Regions from separate parts of the Vibrio ziniensis genome, predicted to be linked through region 1. Evidence: riboswitches for the same ligand, from Rfam matches in the RefSeq annotation. Region 1 holds a riboswitch; the other holds the start of a gene.

Region 1 (8,161 bases):
TTCGGGTGGTACCTACTACATTATAAATAAAGGCTCTGGGCAAGCTCTGGATGTTAACACTAACGACACCAGTAGTGTGCCAAATGTGATCACTTATGACTTGTGGGAAGCAAGTAACCAACAGTTTATATTAACTAAACAGAGTGATAATTACTGGGAAATCAAGTCGGTTTATAACAGTAAGTTATTAGAAGTATTGAACGCTTCCACGTCTAACGGAGCGAACGTAGATACTTATAGCGATTGGGATGGTGACAACCAACGTTGGGAACTAAAAGTTCAGTCTTCAGGTGGGTTTAAAATCGTCAATAAAAACTCACAACTTTCTCTTACCGTAGCTGGCTCAACAAATGGTTCAAACGTTTACCAAAATGAAGATGCATCAGCAAGTTCACAACGCTGGTATATCAATCCAGTTTCTGGAAGCTGCGATGGTTCATCGAGTGATGAAGATTTAGTCGGTTTTGCCGCACAGTCTGGTGATGATAATCTATCAACGACTACGGGTGGTGCTGCGGGTAGCACAATTACTGTATCAAGCTGTAGTGCTTTAACCTCCGCCTTAGAATCTAGTGATGCACAAGTTATCCAGGTTGCGAATACCAGCATAGACTGTCGTACGTCAGACCGCACAGTGCAAGCTTGTGCTCTCGATTGTTCGTATTGGAATGATGATGGAAAAACTTGGTATCGTGTTCCTACCAGTACTCAAACTTGTAGTGATTTTGAAGCAAGTACGTCAGATGATACGGTTTCTGTAACACGTAACGACACGACTATCAACGTACAATCTAACAAAACTTTGATTGGTTTAGGTAGCTCTTCAAGCATCATTGGTGCGAGCTTGAATCTCAATGGAGTTGAAAACGTCATTATTCGTAATCTAACTATCTCAAACATCAATCCTGCGTTAGTGGAAGCTGGAGATGGTATTACAGTAGAAGATAGTAGCCACGTTTGGATTGACCATGTTGCGTTTAGTAAAATTAGTGATGGGTACTTGGATATTAAAAACAGCCAAAACGTCACCGCAAGCTGGAACCGTTTTTACGGATACAATGCTCAAGTTTGTGCGAACCAACACTGGTATACAAATTTGGTTAGCGAATCTGATGTCACTTTCCACCATAATTTTTGGGATACAGCCGCGGGACGTAACCCTAAAATCCAAGGGGAAGACACTCGTGTCCATCTATTCAATAATTACTGGAAAGATATCTCTTACTTCTCGATTGGTGGTGATGATAGTGCTCAAATCCTAGTAGAGAATAACTACTTTGAAAACAGTGCTAGACCTCATTGGAATATCGGTGATGCTTACTTTAGTGCATCGGGTAACTCATACACTGGCGTTTCAGCAACATCTCAATATGTCGACGATGGGGCAACAGTGTTTACAGATGTAGATATGTATAACTACACCCTAGAAGCGGCTTCAAGCCTTGGTAGTCAAGTCGATGGGGGAACTGGTCCGCAAGACTAAGTCTTAGTCGTAATTTACAAAACAAGTAATCTGTATCTCGATAGCTGAATTAATGAGTTTCAACTTTAAGAATGCTGTCGAGATATACTTTTACTAGATTGAATCGTGAAATAACGAATTAAACCTAGTATCAATTTAAGTTCAAAGCTTCTCTGTCGATTTGGCATGCAGTAAGTTAGAATTTTATCCCTTTGATAATATTGCCTATCGTTCCTGCATTAATAACAGTGTAGCCCTGTTTTTTTAGCCATGCTGCAGCGGTTGCCGAACGCATTCCTGATGCACAATAAACCACGATGGTCTTCGATCGTTCAAGGCCTTTTGTATTGCCTGATACCAATGACTGTACTGGTATATTGAGGCTTCCTGGGGCACTGAAACCCGCAAATTCACTTTCACTTCTCACATCGAGTAACTGGAGGGTATCAATATTAAGTTTAGATAGAGCTGATATGGCACTCCTTGAACTGTAGCTCTTAAATAGGATAAAAATGGCGATAATTATCAGTAAGATGAGTAGTTGTTCATTCATAGTAGTAAGGTTTTATTATCGAACGATACAAATATTAGCAATGTCTAATGTTTATTGCTAGTTATCATTGGCTGAGCATAAAGTGTTAAATCTGATTTCATATATTAAACAAAGCTCAAAGTACTATATTACCTAGCTAAAGGTAATGACTATTATCCGAGCTATACTGATGTGACAACTGACTGGTGCTGAGTTTAAAAGGATAATTTATGAGGTGGATTCTTTTTGTCGTAGTACTGTTGCTAACTGCTTGTGGCCAGAATAACGAAGAAATTGAACTACCAACAAGAAATTTTGAAAATAGGGTGGGAACAGTATTTACATCACTGCCTAAAGATATACTAGCCGCGCCAACTGTTGAAATAATTGAGCTGCAAAAAAGCGGTAACCTAGATGCAATATGGGGGGCCAGTGGTAGAGACGACGCTGGAAATATTTACTTTGGTGTATCGTCACATGGTGGTGTGTATGGTTCTTCTTTCTTATATCAATATAACCCAGTTACAAAGCAGGTATCACCGCAAGGTGAAACGGTCCGAGAGCTAAAAAAGAACAATGTTTATCGAGAAGGTACTCGACAAAACAAGCTTCACAGCAAAATCTACCAAGCAAATGATGGCTACCTGTACTTTAGTTCTTTTGATGAATCTGGTGAAGCTGAGGATATAAATCCAGTGTGGGGCGGGCACCTTTGGCGAAAATTGCCAGATAGTGAGAGCTGGGAACATGTAATGTCTACTGAAGAGGCTCTAATTGCAGTTAATACCAATGGAAGGTATGTGTACGCCTTGGGCTATTGGAATCATGTCATATACCAGTATGACACTAAAACTGGAACAACAGCGCGAGTTGTTTCGGGTTCCGTAAAAATGCATGTATCCAGAAATTTTATTGTCGATGAGGTTGGACATGTTTATGTGCCAAGCCTAAGTGATATTGATTCTGATATTATCAAAGTCAGCTTGAAAGAATATGATACCCAGTTGAATACGGTTGCTGAATATCCATTACCAAGTTATCAGGAAGAAAACATCAATAATCATCATGGGATAGTCGGTTACACTAGCATGAAAAATGGTGATATCTATTTTACTACCTCTGATGGCGGGCTGTATTTAATCTCTCCATTTAAAGATAAAAAACAGAAGATTAAATATATTGGTATGATGCATCCTGATGGTAGTGCATATATTGCATCACTATTTACGATAGATGGTGAAGAATTACTTGTTGGTATAGGAAAAAGAAAAAACTATGAGTGGATAGTTTATGAAACTACTTTAGACAAAAGCTACACTACAAAACTGGAAGTAGACCATCTAAAGGGGCTGTCACTTTTTGGTAGTGTAACGAAAAGCAATAATGGTGATATGTATGTTGTAGGTAGGCATAAAACTGAAAATAGCTATCAACCCATTCTTTTAAAAATAAATAAAAAGGATTCGTACAAATAACGATGATTGTGCTCGCTAAACGATTTTGATTTGCATAGATAATTTTTTACTTAAAAACACACGAGTGCTGATGCCAGATGTTTTTAAAGCTTGGTAAAAGCGCAACTTTGATTCAATCGGGCTTAGAGCCATTACCTATCTCACTCACTTACTGCCTTAGTAATGCATACATCTAGATGAAATTTATGAATATATTGTCATTAATGACGGCTCAAATAACATTAAAACACTAGGATTCTTTGTTGCATATGATCATCATTATAAGTGAAAGACAATTTATTTTTTATTGAATTAATTAACGAACTTTATCTTAGGGATTCAGTAAATTTTAGCTAATATTATGATAATTAAAAATAAAGATTAGGCATTATCCAAAAGTCTCTTAAAATAATTGCGATAAACGCATTTGAAGGATAGCGAGTTATTCAGATTAGCTATCTATTTAGAGTATTTACTCTCAATTAGTTGGTATCAATCTCAGGTTTGAAGACTCTTTTCTTGGTGTTAGTGTGATCTTGGTTCAATAAAAATTAAATTTATTCATTGAAGCTATTAATGATATCAAAGCCATACATCGATAGACGCAATTAATTTATTGGTCACTTATTGCGCAAATTTATATTTATGGCAATATAAATACAAAGAGATTCTATACATATAACTTATTAAGAAAGTATATATCTTAATAAGATGGCTAAGGGTTTGGTTTTGTTGATTATTTAATATTGCTGTTTTATAAACCTAAGTAAAACAGTAAATTAATTAAGATATACAATCTAAGAAAATACTGAAAATGGCAAAACCATCGAAAGATGGTGACGCAAAGTTTCCGGTCTACGGGATTAATCCTATGATAGCGGGGCTGCCAGTACTGTCTCATGACGTGGACTTGTTTTTATTGCTAACTCTAAATACGTTTAGCGAAATAAAAATAAGCGCGCTTTGGGGTAACCCTGTGCACCTCTCGCGAAGTAGAAATCCAGTAGAAGGATTGATCCGCGAGAGGAATTAGACATTGACTACTTCAACCTTCAATACTCATCAAGTTGTAAATAAAGCTCATCAGAAGCACTCATTAAATTCACGATTGTTCAGATTTGCTGGCAGCTCACTAATAGCGCTAGTTTGCGGTGTATCTGCAAGTACCGCTATGGCTGCTACAACTTGGGCTGAAGGTCGAATACTGGTACAACCTAAAGCTGGTCTTAGCGAAGAGAAACTTCAGCAAATTCTTGAACGCAGTGGCGGTCATTCTAAGGGTGTGATCAAGGGATTGGGCATTCATATCGTCGAAGTCCCGGCGCAGGCAGAGGAAGCAGTAGCGCGTGCACTTGCGAAAAATCCTAACATTGCTTTTGCAGAAAAAGATCAGCTGCACTCCCCAGAAATGGTAGCTAATGACACATATTATAGTTCTGGCTGGCACCTGCCTAAGATCCAAGCTCCGGATTCATGGGATATCACAGATGGAAGTGGGGTTGTGGTCGCTGTATTGGACAGTGGGGTTGATCCTGATCACCCAGATCTCAGCTCTCAATTAGTTTCGGGTTGGAACACAGCTAGCAATAATACTGATAGCAGCGATATTTTTGGCCATGGGACAAAGGTTGCAGGGACCATTGGTGCAGCAAGTAACAATGGACTTGGCGTCACATCTGTTGCATGGAATGTTTCTCTAATGCCTGTACGAGTTACTAACCGTACTGATGGCGCAGCTTATACTAGTGATATAACAGAAGGGATAGTTTGGGCTGCGGATAATGGGGCTAGAGTTGCAAACATTAGCTTCGATTATATGAATGGAAGTAGCAGTGTTATTTCTGCAGCTCAATATATGAAAAACAAGGGTGGGCTCGTTATTGTTGCTGCTGGTAACAGTGGAACTGATCCAGGCTACAGCGAACAGACAGCGTTAGTTACTGTTTCGGCAACAGACAAGGCTGATGCTAAAAATAGTTGGTCTAACTACGGAGATATGGTTGATATTTCCGCCCCAGGTTTGAGTATTTGGACTACTACTAATGGTGGCGGATATGGAGCAGCCAGCGGTACATCATTTTCCAGTCCGGTTGTTGCTGGTGTCGCTGCGCTCGTTATGGCTGCAAATCCAAACCTTTCGCCGGATGAGGTTGAACTTGTACTTGAGCAGTCTGCTGATGATCTTGGAACTCCAGGATGGGATACATCTTACGGTCATGGGCGAGTCAATGCATTTGCTGCTGTGACTCTGGCATTGGATACAGATACTCAGAGTGTCGATACCCAAGCTCCTGAGGTAGTTATCGTAACTCCTGAACAAAATGCGCAGATTGCAGGTTTGGTGAACGTAGATGTTTCAGCAAGCGATGATCAAGGGGTGAGCTCAGTGTCTCTATATGCAAACGGTGTATTGGTCGCAACCGATATTTCTGCACCATATCAGTTTAGCTGGGATTCGACTCAGGCTGATAACGGTGAAGTAACACTGACGGCTTATGCTTATGATGCTGCTGATAATGAAGGTATCTCTGATACTCAAATAGTTGTTGTCGATAACCAAGCTGAAGTAGAAGTCGTTGATGTAGTAGCTCCGAGTGTGTCAATTTTGAATCCAGCTAATGGTAGTACTATAAGTAAAGTAGTATCGATCGATATAAATGCTAACGATGACTCTGGTATTGCAATGGTGAAGTTGTACATTGATGGAGAATTGGTACTTTCGACTGATGCTGCAACTTCTAATTACCGCTGGAATACCCGTAAAGTGAGTAACGGTAGCCATATCATTATGGCTATAGCGGAAGATGTAGCTGGTAATATTTCGCAAACGAGTGTGCAGGTAAGCAAGTAAGCGTAGGTATATAATCTACCCGGAGACTATCCAGCACTCAGTGGGCTTTCCGATAACGGATCCTGTATGAAATTTAACTCAAAGGCCTAGCTTAATAGCTAGGCCTTTTACTTTATGCAACCAAAACTCAGAGTTAACTTTTTAACTGCTCGTGTCGCAAAATCTTCACCCAATCTGTCTATTTTTTTTACAGTTGTAATCTAATGGGAATAGGCGGAAAAATTCAAAAAAATCACATGTTAAATAATCTAATATATATTTGTTTTTATTAGCAATTTACATTTATTGATTCACAATCCTGATGACTTTGAATGCTTTTCTAGGGGCAAAAAGAGATTAGCTAACGATGGAGTAGTGGGTGATTATGTCGGATAAATTTACAACTTCCGAGGGTGTGAGTTGTGGCACTTACTAACGTCATGATCTGCATGTGGAAAATGATGCATTAGCATTTGGCACAACAACTGCATGTAATGCGGCAGATATTCTGATCTTTTGAAAGGACAAAGATTATGAAAACGAATTTTTTTTCTAGTGTTCGGTTAGTTAAAGTAGCGTTTATGCGTTTTGTAGCTCTATTTCCTCTAGTGTTAATCAATGTGCTGCTTCTCGGTAGCCACTCTGCTTTTGCTACATTAATAACCGCTTACGTTAGTGGCAATGATTGTGCTGGTTACTTCAATGATTATAGCGGTACATACGAAGGCACAACTTATAATGGTACTAATGGTTTTGATGCATGCCAGATTTTTTACGGCACGGGAAATGATCTTGTTCTTATCTCTCCCGTAATTGCTAAGTTTGATGGAAGTTTATCGGATCCGACAATTAGTGTTAGTAATCAGTTTAGTTCTGTTGATGGTACAGAATGGACTTTTAGTGATAGTAATCTAGATGGTGATTTAGATACTTGGGTGTACATTCGTGGTGATGATGATCCTGCGATCAGGTACTGGTCGGCTAAAGCTGGTAATGGGTTCAATCTATTCTGGGTGGACAATATAGGTTCATGTGACAGCGCAAATTATGTTGGCATGGAAGGGATCTCATTAGACTGTCTTAACGCTGCAGACTTCATGGATTCAGGAATGTGGGAAACTCCAGACTCGAGAGATTTGTCTCATATTGTTTTCTATGACAGTAAGGATGCAGTTATTGTGCCACCTTCAGAGCAGATTATCGAAATTCCCGAGCCCAACATCTTATTATTAATGGCAACAGGTCTAATTTTTATAAGATTGTCTGGCAGACGAAAAACAAAAGGCACCCTATCTCTCGGGCATAACTAACGTAATTCATTATCGTTCATCAGTATTGCTGGGTGGCTTGAGAAGTGTTTATAGACGCTGGCTAGGTTTGAATGATTCTGAAGTTTAAACAATCTAATAGATCCAATACACAGTAGCGACTCTTCAACTAAAGTCGCTACTGTCATTTTTACCGCATTAATAATCACGGCCTTGTGTATACTAAGGCTCTGTTTATTGTTTCTATTAGTGAGTCAAATGACTCTAGTGCTAAGGGTTATAGATATTAACCTATTACAATTCCCTTTTTGTGAATCTTCATTTTGCCACTTGCTATATGAGAAAAGACTTGAGCAGAACAATTTGTACACTGCAATTTATAGTAATTTCGTTTGAGTTGCTTTTCTAAGAACGAACGTTGAATCCTATTTAATACTGTAACTTTACCGCAAGAAGGGCAGCTTTTATAACTCTGCATAATGAATGGGTTACCGACTGTTTTTATAAATTTATTGTGTACTAGTTGAGGTTGCATAACTTAGGCTTACTGTTAGCGGCGCCATGTTAATGAAATTATGCGCACATTCTGTGATATTGGTCCCATTATTGGTGTAA
Region 2 (8,161 bases), on a different replicon from region 1:
GAACGGACACATACTTGCCAGAATTTTATTCAGACGAAGCAAAATCGTTGAAGAAGGGTAAGTCTGCCAGTAAGAAAGTGTTGCAAGAAGAATTGCAGCTTCCGCAGCGTGACGTTCCTCTATTTGGAATGGTGTGTCGACTAACGCATCAAAAAGGTTTCCATTACATTCTTCCTATTTTGGAGAAGTTTCTGCGTAACGATGTTCAATTGGTTATCGTGGGAACGGGGGAGCCCGAAGTAGCAAATCAGTTACACAAGATAGCCAGCGTGCATTCAACACAATTTGCTTTTGTTGAGGCTTACAGTAATCGCTTTGCGCACCTTGTTGAAGCTGGTTCTGATTTCTTCTTAATGCCGTCAGAGTTCGAAGCTTGTGGTTTGAACCAAATCTACAGTATGGCTTATGGTACTTTGCCGATTGTGCGAGAAGTTGGTGGCCTAAAAGATACCGTGTTGGATTACGATAAATACCCTAGTGAAGCTACTGGTTTTGGTTTCCAAGAGCCATCACCAGAAGCATTACTCATCACAATGCAACGCGCGTTACTTTTTTATCTTCAACATCCAGATTTATTATTAGAAGTTCAACAACGCGCAATGAGGTGTGACTTCAGTTGGCGAGAATCTGCGTTGGAGTACGTAAAGATGTATAACTACGCAATTTTTGACTAGATAGATAAATGAACAAAAACAGAGCTTTAAAGCTCTGTTTTTGATCTGGTCGAGGTAGAGTAGCATTATTTAACAACTCTAATCACCTTGAAAGGGGAGGATGTGGTACCCTCAGTCTATTCTGTTTCACATTAAATTAAGTGGTACCAATGCCCCAAAGCATGCTTTTTCATAAAATTTACCATCATCCAACCAGTCAGGAATGGGTGGTATTTGTACATGGTGCAGGAGGCAGTTCGTCCATTTGGTTTAAGCAAATTAAAGCGTATAAGCAGCATTTTAATTTGTTGTTTGTTGATCTGCGTGGTCACGGAAAATCCCCTCAGCTCATCAAAGATCTGATCAGTAACAAATATACGTTTAAGTCTGTTACGTTAGATGTATTACGAGTTCTCGATCACTTAAAGATTCAATCTGCGCATTTTGTCGGAATGTCTCTTGGGACGATCATCGTACGTAACCTTGCAGAGTTGGCAACAGAACGCGTGAGTTCTATGGTGTTGGGTGGTGCGGTCACCCGTTTAAATACCCGCTCGCAAATCTTGGTTAAATTGGGGCATATAAGTAAGAATTTTGTACCATATATGTGGCTCTACCGTTTATTTGCCTATATCGTTATGCCGCAAAGAAGTCAAAAGCAATCTCGAAACTTGTTTGTCCGAGAAGCGAAGAAGCTTTGCCAGAAAGAATTCAAACGTTGGTTTACTCTTACTGCAGAGATTAATCCAATGATGCGTTATTTTCGCGATAAAGAGTTACCGATACCCACCCTGTATTTGATGGGCGAGCGTGACTATATGTTTATCCAGCCTGTTAAAGATATGGTGGCATTGCACGAGAAAAGTGAACTATGGGAAATACCGGACTGTGGGCACGTGTGCAATATTGAACAGCCTGAAGTATTTAACCGAGTTTCCATCGATTTCATCCACAAGCAGTTAACCATTAACGCTTAAAAGCCTTCTAGATGCTCTCATAGCCGCAATTCCAGCACAATCCGAATTGCGGTTCGTTATTCTCTCCGCAATGCTTACAGACCCAATCTGGCTGATTTGGGAATGCTGGTTGTAAGTAGTCACTTATAACCTGTTCGGACTGTTCGAGCAAACTCAGATTCAAAAGCCATACATAAGGTGAAGAGGCTTCATCAAAAGGGATTTCCCCGCGGACACTGAAAAGCGTTTCACCTCGAACTTCACAGGGAATATTTTGTTGTCGCAACAGCCCGCACACAATATGTGCTTCAGTTGGATGTTGAGCAATGAATATTTTCATATTACTCGTCGGTGATTGTTCTCTTTTTAAGTTTAGTCAGTACTTGTTTTGCCAAAAACGGAAATATGCCCAATAACGCAAAAGAAAGTAGAACGCTTGGAGATAGTATTCCTGACAGAGTGTCTATATCAGCAAGTTGAGTGCCTGCATTGAGATAAACAGCCGTTCCTGGGAGCATCCCCAACTGACTAACTAGGTAATAACGAGTCGTTGAAATCGGTGTTAAGCCCATAAGTAGGTTGATAAGAAAGAATGGAAACACTGGAATCAATCTTAGTGTAAACAGATAAAATGCACCATCTTGCGCTACACCTTTATTGATGGCAGAAAGATTGTCACTAAAACGGTGTTGTATCCAATTGCGAAGCAAATATCGGCTGCTAAGAAAAGCGAGGGTCGCACCAATTGTACTAGCAAAAGACACTAAGATAAGACTAAACCAAAAGCCAAATAAAGCCGCTCCGAGAAGAGTAACAACGGCAGCTCCGGGAATGGATAAAGCGGTAATCACAATATATGCGATAAAGTAAGCAATAGCTGAAAAAACGAGGTTCTGGTCTATGTATTGAGAGAGGGCTGCTTGTTGAGTTTTCGCATATTCCAGAGTGAGATATTGGCTAAACTCAGTACCCATAACAACGATGAGGGTAATTAAAATCAACCCTAGTATCAGTTTATGACTCATCGTTAACTCCAAAATAGTTGGATAAAACCATCACTTGCTCCTCATACCATCCTAGATAAAAATATGATCAGACTGAGCATCGGTAGAACAGCGAATAGGCGTCAAACGCAAACGCGCATTCATTCGTCCCTGAAGCTCCTCCGATCCATCCATGGCTCGGAGGGTTTGCTTATCGACGCCTATTCACTGATCAGGAAATTATCCAGAATGGTATCATGTATAGAGAATAGGAAAGGCAGAGCCGACTTTAAATTTCATTTTGGTTTTGATTATTCATAAAAAAGCACCCTATGAAGAGTGCTTTGTATCTTTAAGTCGAATATAGAAACTAGAGTTTCTGCATTAATTCATCGCGGCGAGACTGGGGAATGACAGACCAATGCTTACCTTCAATTGCACCTTCTAAAGCCCATAAAAGCTCAATACCAACAGTTGTGGCATGAGTCTCTTGCACGGCTCTAAACGCAGCCACTGCGCCTTTCTGTTGCAGCATGTCAACAGAATCGATTCCTGCTTTTTTGAGCATACGTTCTGTAGCAAGACGCATATTAGGAAGATCTTTAAGTCGGTCTGGTTTCGCTTTAGCTTGAGTCTCGCGTTCTTGTTTCGCGACATCTAAGGCTTGCTTTGCTTTTTCAATAATTAGATGCGGGGTATCCCACACATTTTCAGGTAAGGCAAAGTATTTAGTCACAACAGGAAAACCACGTTTTTTATAAACGTAAGGTTCATAGCCTTGTTGTTGGAAATTCTTTGAGGAGTGATCATCCGCACGAATGTGTAGTCGGTCATTAACGACCAGAGCAAACATCGTGTCATCGATGAAAATGCCAAACCCTCCGAACATAGAACGCGATTTTACGCTTCCTAGTTGCTCAAAAAGTCGCATTGAGTCTTTTAGTACTGGTTTATCCATGCTGTTAGTCTCGGTGTATTAATAAATACGCCACCAAATTCAGGTCCGAGAGAATAGCAAAAGAATACATTGAGCATGTCAATCAAGCGTCAACTCATGTATACCTTTTTGCCATCGGCAACCCCGCTACCTACCAATTATGAACTAACATGGATTGGTTTAGGCCGGAGGCTTTGCGTCCCACCCTTTCAGATGGTTTGCCCTGTGCGTGACATTACTTTCAAAATAATAAACAAAACTTTGAATAAGCATCACATTTATGTGAACTAAATGTGACGTTGATCAAAGTTTGAATATTGGGTTTGCGAGCTTATTACTGTTTTAATATTTGTGAGATGAATTTCACTGGCTCTTATTGAACGGTACTTAAATAGAGTAACTAATTATTTTGTAAGGTCTTTTACTGTATCACGCTCTACAATTTCTGGATGCATTTCGAAGATTCGACGTTCATGCTCTTTATCTTTGATTCGTTCTAACAAAATCTCAAATGCGTTTTTGCCCACACGACGTTTTGGTTGATGAATCGTGGTTAGGGGCGGAGAGAAGTACTCTGCAAGTTCAATGTTATCGTATCCGATTACCGAAATGTCATCGGGTACACGAACACCTTTTTGTTGTAAACGTGACATTAACCCTAGTGCCATTGTATCGTTGAAACAGAACACAGCGGTCGGCATTTTATCCATTGCGATAATTTTATCTGCAGCTAGTACTGCTGTATCACACTCGAAGTTGCCTTCAAGAATCCAGTTATCATTCACTGTCAAGTTCGCCTCTGCCATAGCGCGACGGAACCCCGCAATTCGTTCCTGACAAGCGAGTTTATGTAAGTGTCCACTTAAGCAAGCAATGTCTTTATGACCTCTGTCGATAAGGTATTTAGTCGCTAAATAGCCCCCTAATTCAGAGTTATCAATGATTTTGTCAGCAGTAGAAGCTTCTGGACCCCAATCCATGATGACTTTTGGAATGTCCGAATGACTTTCAAGCATCTCTGACAGTTCTTGTGTTAGGTCGGAGCACATGACTAAAATGCCATCCACTCGCTTCTCAGCCAGCATTCGGATGTAATCTCTTTGTTTCTCGTAGATGCCACCTGTGTTACACAGAATCAGTGTGTAACCCTGACGGTAACAGTAGCTTTCTACACCGTCGATGACTTCAGAAAAGAATAGATTGGTTGATTGAGTAACTAACATACCAATGGTGCGGGTAGTATTGCATTTCAAGCTACGTGCTACGGCACTTGGTGCGTAGTTTAGCTCTTTTACTGCTTCGAGAACTTTTTCTTGAGTTGCTTCAGCAACAAAGCGAGTTTTATTAATTACGTGTGATACGGTTGTGGTTGATACGCCAGCTAAGCGAGCAACATCTTTAATCGTAGCCATATATTTGTCCTGTTTTGACTGCTGATTTCGCTAAATTTTTTATTAGGTAAACAACCCACATTACTGGCCGGATTCAGCAGCGGCGAAGTTTATAAAGCTTCTAGCCTAAAGTCGTTAAAACACAAAAACCGCTTCGATATAGCGGTTTGAGTTTTAAATAATGATTCATCTTTTATGGTATTGAGTTTAAACCGCAAATGGTTAGCTAGCAACGACAAATCAATAGCGCAAACTTAACTGTAGTCACAATTCATGCCCTTTGTTGAACCAACGATGAGTTTCAATTGCCTGTAAGATAGTTTAAATCAAGCTCTAAAAAAGCGACCAATAATACTGAAATTGATGAATAAAATCCCAATTTATCCTTGCTCGCACAATCAAAAGAAAAATCAGGTATCCAGTTCAATAGATGATGACGAATATAGTCCGCTTGGAACTTTAGGGCCTGTTCCATACGGGCTTCTTTCTCAAGTTCGTTAGAGCGAATAATGAGGTGTCCGAGAAAGTCTAATTCGATAGCGAGATGATCATATGATTCATTTGTCTGCTCTTGAACATGTACGCCATTTTGCTCCATTAACTCAGCAATTGCTTGTGCTGGAGTTTTATTATTCATTTTTGATTTATCAATATAAAGAGATGCGTACGGGAGAGCCGAATTCCCATCACATTTTAGAAATAGGTTATAGAAGCTATTAGCAATTTGCACTTGTGCATCTTCATGTTTGAGAAGTTGCTTGAGAGTTGCGCATAGTTTGTGAGTGGAGACTGCTAAATGGTCGTTTTCACTAAGTCCTGCGAGAAAATTGTAAATTTCGGGGGATGAGTAATGTGACAAGTCTTGTGAACTGAGTTCGCAAGCAAACAAACCTGAAAGCCACCAATAGATTTCAGCTCGTTTTTCGTTAAAGGCTTTAATTTCTTTCATTACTTAGCTCCGTACTTTTCTTTATCTAAGTCTAAGCAATAATTACGCTCTGTACGAAATTTGCGAACTAAAGTATGCAGATCGAAGACCTTTGTTGAGCGAAGGTTGGCGAAAAAAGACCCGCATAAAGCGGGTCTTCATATCATCTTTGCAAGGAGCTACTTATCTTGTGTTAGTTTGCCATCAGAGCCAGCAACATAATCGCGCATCTTTTGCCAAAGCTGACCAAGGCTCTCGTACCAAAAGCGCTCGGTTTGCTCCAAATAGCGTGCTTGAGGCGTGTATTTATCCCAGGGTTGAGTAATGTTAGCTTGAGCTAAAAAGTTGGTTGGCGCTGGAATCGGGTTTAATCCTGCGGAATTAAATTCTTTAATTGCTCTTTCCATATGGCTGGCGGAAGTCACTAGTACCAACTTTTTGCTTTGTACGAATGCAGCAGCTTGTCTTGCCTCTTCCCAAGTATCTTTTGCTGTTTCTAACAACACGATGTCAGACTTTGCTACACCGAGTGCTAATGCGACTCGTGCTAACATACGAGCATGACTAAACTCGCTGCCACCAGCATAACCTGAAAGAATCAATTTGGATCCTGGGTACATCCTAGCAATACGTATTCCTTCCGTTAAACGCATTAATGCTGCTCGTGATAGTTCAGAAGTTGGTGGTATATAGCCATCGACAACATGTCCATTACCTAAAACCATCACGTAATCAATGTTTCTTTCGACAGGAAGAAACGCGGGGTATTGGCGCTCTAAAGGCATCAACAAACTTGTTGATATGGGTTGAAACGAAATAAGAAAAAGACTGGTTAGAGAAAACAGAACGATGAGGCTGCCAGTTTTACGTTTGGCAGTAAACATAATCAGCATTAAGCCAATAAATCCCACAATCAGCAGTGCTGGTAAGGGCATTAAAAAGGATGAAACAATTTTTTTCAGCTCAAACATAAACAAAATAGTCCGAAAAAACAGCACTTGACAATAAAAAGGGTGAAACCCTCTTTATTCCTGCTATTCCTATGACAAAATAGCAGCACGAATTCGCTATGATAACCCAAGCCGCTGTGACAGAAGATCGTAATTTCGACGATATTGCCCACAAATTTGTAAAAAATATCTATGGCTCCGATAAAGGAGAAATCCGTCAAGTAATTGTGTGGGAAGACCTGACGCAGTTGTTGGCAAGTTTTGACCAATCAGAAACTCCGTTGCACATTCTAGATGCTGGCGGGGGACTAGCGCAGATGTCACAGAAGCTCGCTAAGCTCGGACATCGTGTGACCTTGTGTGATCTTTCTTCTGAAATGCTCAATCTTGCTAAGCAGGATATTGCCAATAATGGCTTGCTTGATCAATATCAGTTGGTCCATTCTCCTGTGCAAAATATACAGGAGCATTTAACTGAGCCAGTTGACGTGGTGATGTTTCACGCTGTGATGGAGTGGTTGGCTGAGCCAAAACCCGCTTTAGAAAACTTGTTAGCTCAAGTGAGACCGGGTGGCATGGCATCTATCATGTTTTACAACTACCACGGGCTTGTATATAAAAATGCAGTATGTGGCAATATTCCTCATGTATTAGAGGGAATGCCGCATAGAAAACGCTTCAAACTTCAGCCTCAAACTGGATTGCTTCCTACGGAAGTGTATCAGTGGATAGAGGATTCAGGGTTTGAGATACAAGGTAAATCTGGTATTCGCTGTTTTAGTGATTACATTGGCAATGTGAAAAATATGGGCGAATACCAATACGATGATGTATTGGCTTTAGAACGAAAATTTTGTCGTCAGGAGCCATACCTCTCATTAGGCCGATACATACACGTATGGGCTAAGAAAAAACAATAACAGGAATAACAATGGGTGAGTTAACTCAGAACGCTGTTGAGCAACCTATTGATGAATTGGTTAGCTGGGTAAAGCAGCATGATTTCTCATTAAATCTAACGACTGAGCGACTCGCGTTTTTAATCGCAATTGCAGTGCTAAGTAATGACAGATTTGATGAAGAACTCGGTGAAGGTGAGTTGCACGATGCGTTCATTATAGTCACTCGAATGTTTGAAGATACAGGTGAAGCGTCGGCTTTTCGCGCTAACAACGCCATTAATGAATTAGTTAAACAACGTCTGATCAGCCGCTTTACCAGCGAACTGACTGATGGGGCTAGCATATATCGCCTATCGCCGTTGGCGATTGGCATTACTGATTACTACGTTCGTCATCGAGAGTTTTCTAAGTTAAAGCTTTCTATTCAGCTTTCAATGTTGGCTGATGAAATGGCGAAGGCG

The links. Region 1 has a riboswitch for cyclic di-GMP ahead of G5S32_RS16325 (S8 family serine peptidase). Riboswitches for the same ligand answer to the same signal wherever they lie in the genome.
Region 2: it holds a riboswitch for cyclic di-GMP, as region 1 does, so the genes downstream of both, G5S32_RS08875 (TfoX/Sxy family DNA transformation protein) here and G5S32_RS16325 (S8 family serine peptidase) in region 1, are expected to answer to the same signal.

What each region holds. Positions count from the first base shown of each region.
Region 1 is NZ_CP049332.1:283,511-291,671, reverse strand. It holds gene G5S32_RS16340 (pectate lyase family protein) at 1-1,483, shown strand, start outside; gene G5S32_RS16335 (rhodanese-like domain-containing protein) at 1,659-2,015, opposite strand; gene G5S32_RS16330 (ligand-binding sensor domain-containing protein) at 2,225-3,469, shown strand; cyclic di-GMP riboswitch class I at 4,255-4,339, shown strand; gene G5S32_RS16325 (S8 family serine peptidase) at 4,485-6,299, shown strand; gene G5S32_RS16320 (PEP-CTERM sorting domain-containing protein) at 6,812-7,588, shown strand.
Region 2 is NZ_CP049331.1:1,939,611-1,947,771, reverse strand. It holds gene glgA (glycogen synthase GlgA) at 1-674, shown strand, start outside; gene G5S32_RS08885 (alpha/beta fold hydrolase) at 824-1,630, shown strand; gene G5S32_RS08880 (TVP38/TMEM64 family protein) at 1,951-2,634, opposite strand; gene G5S32_RS08875 (TfoX/Sxy family DNA transformation protein) at 2,963-3,550, opposite strand; cyclic di-GMP riboswitch class I at 3,664-3,762, opposite strand; gene purR (HTH-type transcriptional repressor PurR) at 3,934-4,941, opposite strand; gene torD (molecular chaperone TorD) at 5,222-5,869, opposite strand; gene elyC (envelope biogenesis factor ElyC) at 6,028-6,846, opposite strand; gene cmoM (tRNA uridine 5-oxyacetic acid(34) methyltransferase CmoM) at 6,936-7,718, shown strand; gene mukF (chromosome partition protein MukF) at 7,730-8,161, shown strand, end outside.